2 regions of the Weizmannia sp. FSL K6-0777 genome follow, and region 1 is predicted to be linked to the other one. Evidence: predicted binding sites of a transcription regulator. Region 1 holds the regulator's gene; the other holds the start of a gene.

Region 1 (8,143 bases):
ACTCGTTGGCTATGATTTTGCGCAGGAGATGCGGGCGACAAATGTAAGGCTTGAAGCCCATTGCCGGAAATTATTCACATCGCAAAGCGCGGAATGGAACAGGGAGATGAAACGTTTGCTTCCTGATTTGTCTGTCAGCACGTTTGAAGCGGGCGCACACGCTACGCCTGATTTTCCTGCGGCCTTTTCGGAAACGGATTTGGAACCGTTTGAAAAGGCATTCCGCCATTTTAAAAATGCGCGCACTTTTTTTGAAAAAGGGGGAAAAGCCGGCATGCAGGAAGAACTGCAGGCGATGTTTGAACCGCTTGCGCAGCAGTATCTTGACGTGCAAGGAGAAAAGCTTGCCGGTTCGTTCCGCTCATGGCTGGAGGAAGAGTTTGCGAAAATGCAATCGGAAGCTTTACTCGATATTGCCGAACAGTTCGATGCCCGTCTTGAAGCCCTTGAAGAAAGTGTGAACGTGGCAGAATGGATGGAAATCCGCGAAAAACTCGTTTTGCCTTCCTGAGGATAAAAAATGATGTGAGAAAATATAACATTTTGTTGACAAAAAAACTCACATGGAATATAGTAAAAATATAAAGAAAAGGAGCGTATAACATGGGTCGAAAAGAAATCCGCCGTTCGATGCCGCTTTTGCCGATCGGAACCGTTATGAAGCTAACAGATTTATCGGCCCGGCAGATCCGCTATTATGAAGAACACGAGCTGATTACACCGGCAAGAACGGAAGGCAATCGCCGCCTTTATTCTTTAAATGATGTCGACCGGCTTCTTGATATTAAAGATTTGCTGGATCAGGGGATCAATATTGCAGGCATCAAAAAAATCTTATTGATGAACGACCGCCGCGGAACCGGGCCGGTACTCGTCAAAAATCATGTAACGGATGAAGAAATCCGCAAACGGCTTCGCCAGGAACTGCTGCAGGCCGGCCGTTTTCAAAGACCGAGCCAGCGGTTGTCCGATGCGCCCCGGTTTTTCCATTAACATTGTTGAAAAGCTAGTTTTATAGCTTAGATATATACTTTTTATTGCCTAAAGGGAGGAATACTGTTCATGCCTAAGTTTACACGTGAAGATATTTTGAAAAATGCCGAAGAACAAAATGTGAAATTCATCCGCTTGCAGTTCACGGATATTTTGGGGACGATTAAAAACGTGGAAATCCCGCTCAGCCAGCTTGAAAAAGCGCTCGACAATAAAATCATGTTCGACGGCTCTTCGATTGAAGGGTTTGTCCGGATTGAAGAATCGGATATGTATCTGTATCCGGACTATGATACATGGGTCATTTTCCCGTGGACCGCTGAGAAAGGGAAAGTCGCCCGTCTGATTTGCGATATTTATAATCCGGACGGCACCCCGTTTGAAGGTGATCCGCGGAATAATTTGAAACGGGTATTGAAAGAAATGGAAGAACTTGGCTTCACGAGTTTTAATCTTGGGCCTGAACCGGAATTCTTCCTCTTCAAGCTGAATGAAAAAAATGAACCGACACTGGAGCTGAACGACAACGGCGGCTATTTTGACCTGGCGCCGACGGACCTTGGCGAAAACTGCCGGCGCGACATCGTATTGGAACTCGAGGAAATGGGCTTTGAAATTGAAGCGTCCCACCATGAAGTTGCACCCGGCCAGCACGAAATTGATTTTAAATATGCGGATGCAGTCAGGGCATGCGACAATATCCAGACCTTTAAACTGGTGGTCAAGACGATTGCACGCAAACATGGCCTGCATGCGACGTTTATGCCGAAACCGTTGTTTGGCGTGAACGGTTCCGGGATGCACACCAATCTTTCGCTTTTTAAAGGAAAAGAAAATGCATTCTATGACCCGAACGATGCAGAACTGCAGCTGAGCGATACGGCATACCAGTTCATTGCCGGCATTATGAAGCATGCTTCGAACTTTACGGCTGTCACGAATCCGACGGTGAACTCCTATAAACGGCTTGTGCCGGGTTATGAAGCGCCTTGTTATGTTGCCTGGTCCGCTCGCAACCGCAGCCCGCTCATGCGGATTCCGGCTTCCCGCGGTTTAAGCACGCGCGTTGAGGTGCGCAGCGTTGACCCGTCTGCCAATCCGTATCTCGCGCTCGCCGTCCTGTTAAAAGCAGGGCTTGACGGCATCGCGAACAAATTGCAGGCGCCGGAACCGGTCGACCGCAACATCTATGTCATGACGAAAGAAGAAAGAGAAGAAGCCGGCATTGTCGACCTCCCGGGCACACTGCTGCAGGCGCTGGAAAACTTAAAATCGGATGATGTAATGGTAGACGCCCTTGGCGATCACATTCTCGAACATTTCCTCGAAGCAAAAGAAATTGAATGGGATATGTTCCGCACACAAGTCCACCAATGGGAACGCGACCAGTATATCGAAATGTATTAAGCAAGAAACCCCTTGAAGCGTAAGGCTTTGAGGGGTTTCTGTATTTTGGTCAAATTGCTTTTTTTGGGTGGTGAATAATTAGTTGACCAAAATTTGACCAAAAAAATTTCAGTTTTTGATCCGGCTGTAATAGTCATCAAACTTTTCGATTTTCTCACGTTCGATTTTTTCCGAGATATGGCTGTATACATCAGATGTAATACTTTGTCAGATTCAATGAACATAAGAGCCTCCTTCTTTTTCCCTTTTTATGCTCACCCCTTTGGTTGGTTTGTCAAAAATAAGTTTGGTTGTCACAGCTTTTTCAAAAGTGTTGTGCATGGTAACATGTACAATTTCAACAGCGGCAGCCTTTACTTCTTCTTTTGAGTTGAAACCCTTCTTTGATTTTTCACGTTGCTTTTTCGTTATTGGTCCAAATAAGTTATTCGATATTCCCAGACGTCTGCTTGGAATTTTTTCGTTTATAGTCGTAAAAATTGAGATTCAAATTATTCACTTCGCCTTTTCCTCCCGACAAAATATTGTATAATTTAATTATAGAACCTGTGTTCCTTATGTGCTATAATAAAAAGCAAAAAAGCCCTCGCGTTTGCGGGGGCTACTCTTCTTCTTTCAAAGTCAATGTAATTTCTACTCCCAAAGTGAGCTCGTTAATTACAACAACGTCTTTATCCTTCTCAAAATCATAGTCAACTTTCTTTGTTTTTCCGCCCACAAAACTGGCCGTTACTTTGTCAATCAAATCATTATCCAGTAATTTACAGACCTGGACATTATATTCTTTCGGTACATATCCGATATGAAATTGCTTTTCGTTCAAATTGGCCATTACCTTTATGGCATTTTGGTCAAATTCATTGTCTGGCTCTTTTTCAAATGATACATAGTCCCCAAACATCACATCTTCAAATTCCGAAGCTTCAGCCATAAATTCCAAGATGTCTTTATTTGTCCATCCACCGTACGACTCAACATCTTGCTCTTTTGCAATCTCGCGGGCAATCCGACGCAAAAGAGGTTGAATTTCCTTACCTTTATCATTTTCAAATGTCACCCCGGAAACATTAAAGGTGATGCTTTTCTTTTTAGGCGGCTGAGGTTTGGGCTCGGGTTTTTGAACTATTTCTGGCTGTTCTTGAATTACTGGATCCGGTAGCGGTTCGGGTGTCAGCCTCTTAACAACTGGCGGTTCAACTTCTGTTTTTTCTTCCTCTGCAGGCGAGGCTGGTGGCTCTTCAATCGCTGCAGCTGCCGGGATGATACTCCTCACTTCTTTTTCTTTGCTTTTCACCATTCTTTTATATTGTTTAAATTCCGATTTCATAACTCTAAACTTTTCCCCAGTTGCAACGTTTTTCACCAAGCATGTTTTGGTGCATGCTTCTTTAATTGTGAGGTAAATCAGCAGAAGCCAAAGTGACAAAGTAAATGTGGGCAGTATTAATAAAAACGCGGCAATCGTCAGTCCAATATCAACGCCGGAGTTCAACCTTCTTAACACCAGGCGTTTACCGGCTGCAGCCTCCGCCTGTTGCATCTGCTGCATCCTTTGCAGTGACGCGATTGTGTCAAAGCTCATTTTCATCATCCTCCTAGTAAATCGTCAACCTTACATCTAAGCGGCTTTGCCAATTTAAAAGCCTTTTCCACTGTAGAGTATGACCGTCAACTTATTCAGTTTGATAACTGTGTCGGCGATATATCCAATTCTTTTGCTGTGTACTTTTTCCTATATCCTGCAGTGTCAATGTGTTCCCAGATCCGGCTTTTCATCAGCTCACCAAACGCCTCACGTTTGCAGGGGGCTATAAATTATTTCACCAAAACTGCATTGTAAATTTTCCAATTATAATTTAAATCGTAATCCCCTCGAGACGTTAAATTTCCACGTACTGTAATTTTTTCTCCTTGCTTTATATTTTTGAATTGGGACGGATCTTTATATTTCGCAACAAAACAATAAAATAATTTTTTCTTGTCCCCTAATTCGCCCCAAGTTTCTCCGTTATAATCGTCATTTCCATAAACAAATACTTCACTGGTTCCTGCATGTTCGACTGTTCCAGTCCAAGTTACCTTTTTACCATATATTTGTTTATCCCATACCGCTGTTTTATTGCCACCCAATTTTTTATATTCGTTAACAAATTTCATAAAGTCGTTACTTTCCAGTGCTGCTACTGTACTTTCGCCAATATTTTCATTAGTCTTGTTAGCTTCCTTTTTTGGAGTTGGTTCTTCAGCAGTTGTGGCAGTTGCTACCTTATCCTTGATTTGCTTTGAGGCCTCCTTTTTCTCGGCATTTTCTTTTGGAGCGGTCGAAACGTTTTTTACAGTTTTCTTATCGGTGGCTTTTTCCCCCGTATTGTTGCTTGGGATAGCAAGCCCCGCGATAAAAAACACAAGAGATATTAAAAATACTGTCAATCCGTGTTTTTTCTTTTTAGTAACCCGCCCCAAAATCATTAAAACGATACTGACTATTATGCCGGCGGTTCCAATTAGCCCCAGAAATGCACTCATTTGTTTTCCTCCTTTTTCCTATATATGTCCTCAAATTTTACGTTTAAGAGCTCGCAAAGTTTTAGGAGCTGCGGAACAGATGGATATGTTTTTCCCGTGCACCAATTAGATAAGGTATTTGCGGAAATCCCAAATTTATTACAAATATCTTTGCGATCGATTCCTGACTGCTTAATCCATGCTCCCAATAAAACTATAACATTATCATCCTTCAATCTCATCACCCATTGTATGTAATTCGATACAAGTTTATTATTTACCTTTACAAATTTCTTTCAGAAAATCATAAGTTATTTTGTATGGACAAGATATATTTCCACCTTCCCGATCGTTGCTTTATCAAATGCCGCTGGAGAAGGTAGTTCGGGAATATTCCAGATCCACGCGTAGCGATGCTTTGTGGGTCGTTTTGGAACTTCTTGATTTTAGCAACAAATTACTCCGTAATTTACAAAGGAGTGTTGCAGATGAAGGGAGGAGTGGGCGGGATCGCGACAAAAGCATACTTGGCAAAAAATGGTTTGTCAAATGATGACTCGGATTAAATAAAGGAGATTTTTTCGCTGATCGGGGTAAACGTCAAAGATGGCAAACAAACGTACACTACACAGCTAGTCAAAAAACGGGATTACGAATGGGGCACGGAATACCGGTGTCGGATACCATTGGCAGAAGTTTCGAGGACTATGTTGTCAAACAAAGAGCTTGGAAGCTGGTCTGGTGAGTCGTCGGATGAAACTGTAGATCAAAGATCTGAAAAACCTTAAATTAGACCGGGCAGTGATTAAACAGCTCAAAAGTATATTTGCGAAAAAAATGACCGCCAAAAAGGAAATCGGAATGTATTATGACGGTTTGCTAAAAATCCGGGTGTATAAGCAGCCGTTGTCACTCAAAATTCTATGGTCAACGGACTGTTTAAAACCGGGAACCTGGTCCGTGCTTATTGGTCAAAATCATGCCGAAAATTGTACCACGACTTCGACATGCGGAAACACCTTATTTTAGCCAGAACAACGGGTTTTGGAAAATCTGTCATCATGAAATCCCTCATCACAAGCCTAATTTTACAAAAACCGGATGATGTGGAGTTTTCGCTCATCGATCTCACAGGCGGGCCCGCATTCGCCAGGTTTAAGAACTGAGGGAAAGTCATTAATTTTGGGAGCAATAGCGAAGAAGTGGCTACCATATTGAATTGTTTTGAATTGATTTTCTTCTATTTTATATGTTCCGCACACAAGTCCACCAATGGGAACGCGACCAGTATATTGAAATGTATTAAGAAAGAAACCCCTTGAAGCGTAAGGCTTTGAGGGGTTTTTGTTTATCGGGCATTTTTGCGGCGAACGCCCAATGCCCATTAATTTCCCCGATTTTTCCTCCGAAAATAGATTGAATGCCCAGAAATCCGTGCCACAGGTATGTTTGCTATCAAACGCGCATATACTCTATTAAAAAAGAAGCAGCCGAAACTGCTTCTTTTTGATCAGTGCACCATTTGCCTGTACAGCCCGATGACAACGCCGAGAATGGTGACGTTTTTCAATATGATCGGTTCCATTGTCTGGTTTTCAGGCTGCAATCGGAAGTAGTCTTTTTCCTTGAAAAATCTTTTTACTGTCGCTTCATTTTCATCTGTCATAGCGACCACGATATCCCCGTTGTTTGCCGTCTGCTGGGAGCGGACAATCACATAATCGCCGTTTAAAATCCCGGCATCCACCATGCTGTCCCCTTCAATTTCCAGCATGTAGACGGACTCGTCAGACGGGACAAGATGTTCTGGAAGCGGAAAATACTCTTCAATATTTTCTACAGCTGTAATCGGTATGCCTGCTGTTACTTTTCCGACAATAGGCACATTGACAACATTTTGGGCTGGTATTTCTTCATCATGGTCCAAAATTTCAATCGCTCTCGGCTTTGTAGGGTCGCGCCTGATCAGCCCCTTGCTTTCAAGCCTTGCGAGATGGCCATGAACAGTTGAGCTGGAAGCAAGCCCGACTGCCTGGCCAATTTCCCGCACGGAAGGGGGATAACCTTTTGTTTTTACTTCATGCTTGATGAAATCAAGTATCGCCTGTTGCCGTTTTGATAGTTTTGCCATTCTATTCACCTCGTCACAGTTTTGTTTGGCACCCGCGCTGCGTATGGGGACGCTTACGGGAGGAATGCCATTATTTGCTATTATTATATCACATTGCAGCAGATAAAACAAACGTAAGTTCGAAAAAAATGTTGACGAAAAACAGGCGTTCGTTTTATAATAGAACTGGTGATTGGACGAACGAATATTCGCGGGAGGAAGATGGAGATGTCACGATTATGGAAAAAGTATAACTATGTTATGATTTTAGCAGGGCTTACGCTTGTTTTCGGATTTTTCATGATTGGAAGTCTGCGGGATCCATCCCCACACTATATCAAAATCAGCGTCACAGAGGGCGAGACGCTTTGGAACATCGCCGGACAGTATGCGGAAAAGGGCAAAATGTCGAGGGAAGCATTTATCAGCTGGGTTGAGCGTCATAATGATATTGACGGCAACATGATCAAAGCCGGCGAAAAAATTGTCATTCCGGTAGAAAAAAATGAATTCAGCGATGATAAAAGGGAACTTGCGATGAAATCACAACGGGAGACGAAAAAATGAAAGTTGTTTTATATTGCAGAGTAAGCACGGAAAAAGAAAGCCAGGAAACTTCCTTGGCGAGGCAGCGGGAAGAGCTGGTGAAGCTTTCGGATTCCCACGGTTTTCAAGTGTCCGGGGTGATCTGTGACCGGGCAAGCGGCTATGACCTGGACAGGCCCGGCATCCTTGATCTTCTTGATACGATTGAAAATGAAAAGATTGACGCCGTACTGGTGCAGGATGAAACACGGATCGGAAGAGGAAACGCAAAAATTGCATTGCTTCATTTTTTATATAAAAGAGGGGTTAAAGTATATTGTTATGCGCAAAACGGAGAATTGGAGCTTTCGGAATCCGATTCAATGGTACTGAAAATTGTCAGCATGGTTGAAGAGTATCAGCGAAAGCTGCATAACTTAAAAATTAAAAGGGGAATGGAGCGTGCAGTCAAAAACGGCTACCGCCCGGAAAAAAATTTAAAAGGGAAGCGGAATCCGGACGGCAGGGAGCGAAAGGAAGTGCCTGTTGAAGAAATTATCCGCCTGCGGGATAACGGCTTGACTTTTCAGGAAATTGCTGCGA
Region 2 (8,143 bases), 310 kb from region 1:
GCTTGAGGACATTTTGCCCGTAGCTCGTGCGGAATTTTAACCGGCCAAGAATTTTGATTAAGTCCGGATGGAGGCCATGGACACCAACTTCAAAAGTGGTTTGTTCCCCCACTTCGCGTATATGTTCATCCACTTCCCGCCTTGCTTTTTCAACCATTTCTTCAATGCGGGCCGGATGGATGCGGCCGTCTTGAACCAGTTTTTCCAGTGCAATGCGTGCCGTTTCCCGGCGCACTGGATCGAATCCCGAAAGAATCACCGCTTCCGGCGTATCATCGATGATCAGGTCAATCCCGGTCAGCGTTTCAAGTGTCCGGATATTGCGGCCTTCCCTTCCGATGATGCGGCCTTTCATTTCATCATTCGGCAGGTTGACAACCGATACCGTTGTTTCAGCAACATGCTCGGCTGCACACCGCTGAATGGCCAGCGAAAGAATGCTTTTCGCCTTTTTATCGGCTTCTTCTTTTGCCCTTGTTTCCGCTTCCTTTACCTTAACGGCAATGTCATGGGAAAGCTCGTTTTCCAGTTTTTCAATAATGATGGCTTTCGCCTGTTCGCGATTGAGGCCCGAGATTCTTTCCAGCTCAGACTCCTGCTCGTTAACCATCTCCTCCAATTTGCTTTCCATCTCTTCAATATGTTGTTGTCTCAGGTTTAAAGAATCCTCTTTCTTTTCAAGCATCGATTCACGCTTATCGAGCGATTCATCTTTGCGATCGAGGTTCTCTTCCTTTTGCAATAAGCGGTTTTCCTGTCTTTGCAATTCATTTCTTCGTTCACGCAATTCCCGTTCCATATCCGTACGAAGTTTATGATTTTCATCCTTCGCTTCAAGCAGGGCTTCTTTTTTCAGGCGATCAGCTTCGCGTTTTGCTTCATCAACGATCTGATCTGCCGCATTTTTCGCCCCTGCAATTTTCGCTTCATAAATTGATCTCCGGATGAAATAGCCAACAACTACACCGACGATAAGGACAAGCAAAAGGGAGATGATCCATATGAGAGACTCCATCAATCTCACCTCCTCTTGCTATGAACTTCTTCTACGTTAAAAATGTCGGCTGTTACATTAATCCTTAGGTTTACAGTATACAGCGCCTGGCTTAAAAAGTAAAACGTCGATCCCGGGGCAAGCCCCTCCGGTGTATATGCATGAAAACCCAATCATGCGTTTCGTCCCGGTCCGGCTGAAGACGAGGATGGTTCCATCAGCCGCATGCGGAAAAGCCGCCGGATGAAAAAACCGGCCCCCCTTCCGGAAACTTCCGGGAGGATTTGCTTTCCGTACAGGAGAAAGTCATTTTTAGAAAAATAAAATATACATATTAATTTTAAAGGTGGGAATTTTTATTGTCAAGTGAAGCGGAAAGATTGCCATTGTAAATTTGTGTTGATTCCTCTCCGCCATGCAGATTTTGTGGCGCAAAAAAGTGCGGTAAATGGACGGCAAAAAGCGCCTGGATGCGGTCAGCATTTCAGGCGCTTATACACCGGTTACTCCAAATTTAATTCTTCCTGTCCTTCCACAGCTTCTTGTTCATCTATAGCTTTCTCGGTTTCATGGGAACCGGCATCTTCTGTCAGGTCGTAATGTTCCCGGATTTTTGCGGCAATCTCGTTTTTCAGATCCGCATTTTCCTTTAAAAATTGCTTCGCATTTTCACGCCCCTGGCCGAGCCGCTCGCCGTTATAAGCATACCAGGCCCCGCTTTTTTGGATGATGTCAAGGTCGCTTCCCATATCGACGATCTCGCCTTCTTTTGAGATCCCCTCGCCGTACATAATATCCACTTCTGCCGTTTTAAACGGAGGCGCTACTTTGTTTTTGACAACCTTGATTTTCGTTTTGTTGCCGACAATGTCGCTCCCTTGTTTGATCTGTTCGGCACGGCGCACTTCAAGGCGCACGGATGAGTAGAATTTGAGCGCACGGCCGCCCGGTGTGACTTCAGGATTACCGAACATTACGCCGACTTTTTCCCGGATTTGGTTAATGAAAATCGCAATCGTGTTCGATTTGTTGATTGCACCCGATAATTTCCGCAGCGCCTGGGACATCAGCCGTGCCTGGAGGCCGACGTGGGAATCGCCCATTTCCCCTTCAATTTCCGCTCTCGGCACAAGCGCAGCAACGGAGTCAACGACTACAATGTCCACTGCGCCGCTGCGGACGAGCGCTTCCGCAATTTCCAGCGCCTGTTCGCCCGTATCCGGCTGGGACAGGAGCAGCTCATCAATATTGACACCGAGCTTTTGGGCATAAACCGGGTCAAGTGCATGTTCCGCATCAATAAACGCCGCTTGTCCACCCTGTGCCTGGACTTCCGCAATCGCATGCAGGGCAACCGTTGTTTTACCAGAACTTTCAGGGCCGTATATTTCAATGACACGGCCGCGCGGGTAACCACCGACACCAAGGGCAATATCAAGCGCAAGCGAACCGGTCGGGATCGTGGAGACAACCCGGTCGGTCTGCTCGCCCAACCGCATAATGGAACCCTTACCAAATTGCTTTTCTATTTGTTTCAGAGCCTTGTCTAAGGCTTCTTGACGATCATTCACAAAATTTCCTCCTTTTATTCATTCCAAACTCTCGAAAGCAATGAATCTATATCTATACTATACCCGTTTTTTCTTTGTTTGCCAAGCAAAATCTCGAACGCTCATTCGTCTCTTTTTTGCAAAAATCCGGCAAAAAAATGGGGTTTTCCCCCTGTAAAAATGAAAATTCCCCCGGCAAAAAGAGCCGAAAATTGAATTTTTGGCAAACAAATTTTTTTATAAAAAGGCCGCTTCCGTCACTTGCCATGAGCAGAAGCGGCTTTCGACCTAAAGCAGTTTCAGCAAATGCCAGCAGCCGTATTTCACCGATCGCGTGCGGACGTTGTTGCGGGATCCGGGAAGTTCCAACAGATAAGTGGCAGTTTCTTTCCCTTTTATCGCAATGCCGATCCACACGGTTCCCGGCGGATGGCCTTCAAGGGAGTCCGGGCCAGCCACGCCTGTAAAACTGATGCCAATGTCGGCATCCATAATGCTACGGATATTTTCCGCCAGTTCTTTTGCACACTGGCTGCTGACGGCGCCGTACTTGTCAAGCGTTTCTTTTTTCACTTTGGCAAGCTTCATCTTCGCTTCGTTTGAATAGACGACAACGCCGCCTTTCAACATTGTGCTGACACCCTGGATGGACGCCATTTCCGCTGCAAATTTGCCGGCAGTCAGACTTTCCGCGCAGGCAAGCGTCAGCTGTTTTTTCGAAAGCTTTTCGAGCAGGGCCTCCATTAATGTCATATCATTATAACCGTAAAAATACGATCCGGCAATTTGCATAATCTCTTTTTCCACTTGATCGATCATTTCGTTCGCCGTTTCCGCCGACTGGTGTTTCGCCGTAATCCTAAGTGTCACTTCCCCTTCTTTCGCAAGCGGAGCAACAGTCGGATTGGTTTGGCTGTCCAGTATATGGCGGATTTCTGTTTCCAGCTGGGATTCGCCGATCCCGAAGAAGCGGAGAACGCGCGATTCGATTTTTTCGATCGTTTCCAGTTCTTCCTGGATTGCGGGGCTGGCGTAATGGATAAACATCGGTTCCAGTTCATGCGGCGGGCCGGGCAGCAGCATATAATAATGGTTTCCGCTTTTGGCCAGCATGCCCGGCGCCATACCGTGGTCATTCGGAAACACTTTTGAACCTTCGATGACCAGTGCCTGCTTTTTGTTGTTTTCCGTCATTTTTCGTTTTGTACGGATAAAAAACTGTTCGATGGAGCGCATGGCATCTTCGTTTGTCACCAGTTTTTTTTCGATGTGCGATGCAATCGTTTCTTTTGTTAAATCATCCTTTGTCGGACCGAGCCCACCAGTAAAAATCAATAGATCGGCGCGGCCCTCCGCTGTCCGGATTGCCGCTTCGAGCCGCTCTGCGTTATCGCCGACAACGGTCTGGTAGTACACATCCACGCCGATCTCCGCCAATTGTGCGGCAATAAATGTGGCATTTGTATTGGTGATCTGGCCAAGCAAAAGTTCCGAACCGACTGCAATAATTTCGGCATTCACTTTCCATTCCTCCCTTTCTTTTAAAGCAAAAAAACGAACACATGACGGCGCAATCCAGGCCGCCAATCCACCCGAAGCAATGGCTGCCTTTTTCTCCCGTGCCGGATTAGCACAAGCCACTGGCGGGCAAAAAAGCAGTGAAAGGCTGCCTTTCACTGCATGGTTATTTCGAGCGGGCAAGTACGCCCCGGTTTAAATAGAAATAATCAGCACCTGACCAGATGGTAAAGATGAGCGCCACCCACAAAGCGACCAGATCCATGCGGAAAGAGAGCGCCGAAAACGGGAAGTTATGCAACAGCAATAAAAGGATGGCAATGATTTGCGTCCATGTTTTGATTTTCCCAAGCATATTGGCTGCTGCTACTTCCCCGCCCTCTGCTAAAATCAGTCGCAAGCCTGTCACGGCAAACTCGCGGGCAATGATTACGACAACAATCCATGCCGGCGCCAGCTTGAGCCCAACGAGCAAAATAAACGCCGTTGAAACAAGCAGTTTGTCCGCAAGCGGATCGAGAAATTTCCCGAAGTTGGTAACGAGATTGTATTTGCGGGCATAGTGGCCGTCGATCCAGTCTGTCATAGAGGCAATGGCAAAAATCACCGCACCGACAAAATGGGTGACCGGAATTTTGGCTCCCAGCCAATCAAAGGTGCCCCAATCGAACGGCACCGCCATGATGAGTAAAAAAACAGGGATTAAACATACACGTGATACAGTAATTTTATTCGGCAAATTCACTGGCTTTTCCTCCAACTGTCTATATATTTTCCAAAGAAAAAGCCTTAAAACAAGGCTTATTTCGTTTGTGACCCGTTAAACTGGACGATCATATCCTGGCGTACTTCTTTGGATGCCGGAATATTGTATTTTAGTTTTTTGCCATTGATATACACTTCCGTATTGACGGTGTTTCCGACCGTGATCGTGACTTGTTTTTGTTTTGACAGATCCGCTGTCCGGCTGTCCCCGTCATTCAGCAATTGTTGAAAGTTCGTTGAACCGTCGCTGTTTTTCACCTGTACCCATGACCGTCCGCCGTTTGCTTTCAGTTCAAGTTTGAACTGGTTGGTGCCGGCCAGTTTATAGGTGGTCGTGTACCCGCTTGAAGATACGGTTTCCAGTTTTTGGGCTGTTTTCTTCGTTTTCGAGGCCGGTTTTTTTGACGTTTTCGCCGCCTTTTTTTCGGAAGAGCTGCCGGTGTTTTTGCCGGATGACACCTTTTCAGCCGATTTGACGTTTTCTTTTTGTACGCTCACATCGCCGGAAGCCCCGCTGTTTAACTTTTCCTTTGTGTTGTGACCGGCAAACTTATATACGACAAACCAAAGCAAAAATAAAATCGCGATGATGGCGGCGACCACAAGGATCCTTGGCAGCACGTTCATCATCTTGACGGTATCCGGTGCGGCCCTTTTGGAGGACGTCTGCACCCGCGAAAGTTGCTCGGGAAATTCTTCCTGTTCCGTACGGGGGATGTCGCTCTGGTACTCTTCAAATAAAGTTTCCGGATCAAGCCCGACTGCCTCGGCATACTGCTTAATAAATGCCCGGACGTAAAATTTTCCAGGCATTGAATCATAATTTCCTTCTTCAATGTTTTTCAAATATCTTTTTTGGATCTTGGTCATCTCCTGCAAATCATCCAGGCTGATGCCCTTTTCTTTCCTTGCTTCTTTTAAACGATTCCCTAATTCCGTCATGGTAACACCTGCCAATCTAGTAATCAAATCCTCCAAATTCGCCTTGAAACATCCGGTTTTGCTGGAGTAAGTCATATGTAATTTCCTGTGACGGGTCTTCTCTCAACTCAATAATGTAATCAAAATCATCAAGCGTGTATTCCGAACGCTGCACGAAAATATCCGGGTGTTCCACCACTTTAACAGCCGGAAGCCGCATGATTTCACGGATCAGCTGCCAGTGCCGTTCGTTTCCCCTCTCAGCGGATACGACGCCATCCAGGATAAAAATATTGTTTGCATTGTATTCATCCTCAATCAGACTACTTCTCACCGTCTGTTTGATCATCGTGGAGGAGAGAAAAATCCACTTTTTATTGGCGCACACGCTTGCAGCCACAATCGATTCTGTTTTTCCGACGCGCGGCATCCCGCGAATGCCAATCAGCTTATGGCCTTCCTGTTTAAAATGCTCGGCCATAAAATCGACCAGAATCCCGAGATCATCGCGCACAAAGCGGAATGTTTTCCGGTCGTCATGATCGCGCTGGATATACCTTCCGTGCCGGACTGCAAGCCTGTCCCTGAGCTTGGATTCCCTGATTTTCGTTACTTTTATCGTTTCCACTGTTCGCAATATCGATTCGAGCCGGCCGATCTGTTCTTCATTTTTGACAAACAGCAGCAAGCCTCGTTTTTTATGGTCAACGCCGTTAATGCTTCTGATATTGATCGCTAACATGCCCAAGAGAGAGGAAATATCACCCAACAGCCCCGGCCGGTTGATCGTGATTTCATATTCCAAGTACCACTCTTTCCTGTCATCCACCCATAACCCCTCCCGAAATCCGGATCCAAACGAACATATCTAGGTTATATGATATATGATTTTACATCAATAAGGAAGCGAAAGCTCTAAAAATCGTGAATTTTGTCGTGACATGAAAAAACCGGCGGCATCAGCCAAACAACCGGCTTTTCTTGTAAAAAAGCAGCCAATTGTTATCATGATGCGCCGGTATTTCTTTATGACTGGGTACCGTTATTTTGAACGAGTTTTACCATTACATTGGCAATGGCTTGCTGTTCTTCCTGCGATGCCACTGACCATAAGTCAGCAAGAACGCGTTCCTGTTCATTTTTCGGATCTACTTGTGCGGCCAAATAATCGCCGACCTGCTCAGCAAGTTTGTTAATCGTTTCCTGGGGCATCCCCTGTTGCTTTGCCTGGTTGAGGCGGTCCCCCAAAAAGTTTTTCCATTGGTCCCAGTTTTCGAATACGTTCATGTCACAGCCTCCTTTCAAGTTGTTCAACCTTAGTTTGTGACCCGGCGTGGAAGGCTATGCATGGAAAATGGAACCCGTGCTTCTTTCAAGGCACCAGCCGGGCAAAACGGTGTGCTGTTGCCCTTTTTTGGTTAATCCGCGAAAAAACAAAGAGGATTCCTTTGCAACTTTCTCCAGGCGGGACTACATATACCAGCCCCCATTGACGCCAATCGTCTGGCCGGTGATGTAATTGCTTTTTTCCGAGAGCAGGAAAGAAACCGCGCCGGCAATTTCTTCCGGTTTGGCAAGCCGGCCGAGCGGGATGTCCGCTTCGAGATCCGAAATTTCTTCCGGCGCAAACCTTGAAAGCATATTGGTGCCAACCGCCCCGGGCGCGACCGCATTCACCCGTACGCCGCTTCTTGCCGTTTCTTTGGCGAGCGCTTTTACAAATGCGATCTGTGCGCCTTTCATCGCCGAATATACGGCTTCGCACGCCGCGCCTGCCTGTCCCCAGATTGAACTGACAAGCACAATGTGTGAAACCGCATTTTGCCGCAATTTGGGCAACAGCTGCCTGATGATCAGAAGCGGCGCCTTCACATGAATCCGGTAAAGCTTGTCAATGGCTGCCTCATCGATATCCGAAAGCAGCCCGTAGTGGGAAATGCCGGCCGCATGGATGATCGCATCGAGATGAAAAACATTTTCTGCAATCGTTTTTACGGTGCCGTCCGTTGCAAGATCGGCGCGGATCGGGATCGCTTCCGCCCCGAAATGCCGGCAAATGGAAAGCAGTTCTTTGATGGCCGCTTCATTTTGATGGTAATGCAAATACAAATTCCATCCTTCTTTTGCCAGCATTTCAGCTGTTGCCTTCCCGATGCCGCCACTCGCACCCGTAATCAACGCAAACTTTTTCAATTTTCTCCCCCACTTAAAAACCCGGGAGAGTCCCGGGTTATTTCGGTAAAACTTGGCAAACGGTAAACCGTTCTTCTTCAAAAAAAGCTTCCGCCGTTTCCAGCACATCACTGAACCGGATTTGTTCAAGCGCAGGGACGACGTCAAATAAATTCATATCATTAAACGCATATCTTGTAAACTGGTTGGCGATAAATTCAGG

What was found. The regulator LexA, encoded in region 1, represses DNA repair genes until DNA is damaged. The targets are predictions, from matches to a motif close to CGAACATATGTTCG.
Positions count from the first base shown of each region.
Region 2: recA (recombinase RecA) is a predicted target of LexA. The motif match lies at 2,660-2,673, and genes of this name have one in related genera.

Region 1 covers NZ_CP151971.1:1,764,177-1,772,319, reverse strand. The annotation lists gene NST70_RS08280 (dynamin family protein) at 1-511, shown strand, start outside; gene NST70_RS08275 (MerR family transcriptional regulator) at 604-993, shown strand; gene glnA (type I glutamate--ammonia ligase) at 1,063-2,400, shown strand; gene NST70_RS08265 (HIRAN domain-containing protein) at 3,002-3,982, opposite strand; gene NST70_RS08260 (hypothetical protein) at 4,216-4,926, opposite strand; gene NST70_RS08255 (helix-turn-helix transcriptional regulator) at 4,923-5,147, opposite strand; gene lexA (transcriptional repressor LexA) at 6,416-7,036, opposite strand; gene NST70_RS08245 (LysM peptidoglycan-binding domain-containing protein) at 7,244-7,582, shown strand; gene NST70_RS08240 (recombinase family protein) at 7,579-8,143, shown strand, end outside.
Region 2 covers NZ_CP151971.1:1,451,304-1,459,446, reverse strand. The annotation lists gene rny (ribonuclease Y) at 1-1,015, opposite strand, end outside; gene recA (recombinase RecA) at 1,498-2,565, opposite strand; gene NST70_RS06745 (competence/damage-inducible protein A) at 2,833-4,065, opposite strand; gene pgsA (CDP-diacylglycerol--glycerol-3-phosphate 3-phosphatidyltransferase) at 4,229-4,807, opposite strand; gene NST70_RS06735 (RodZ family helix-turn-helix domain-containing protein) at 4,864-5,769, opposite strand; gene NST70_RS06730 (DUF3388 domain-containing protein) at 5,786-6,577, opposite strand; gene NST70_RS06725 (DUF3243 domain-containing protein) at 6,775-7,035, opposite strand; gene NST70_RS06720 (SDR family oxidoreductase) at 7,219-7,941, opposite strand; gene NST70_RS06715 (pitrilysin family protein) at 7,979-8,143, opposite strand, start outside.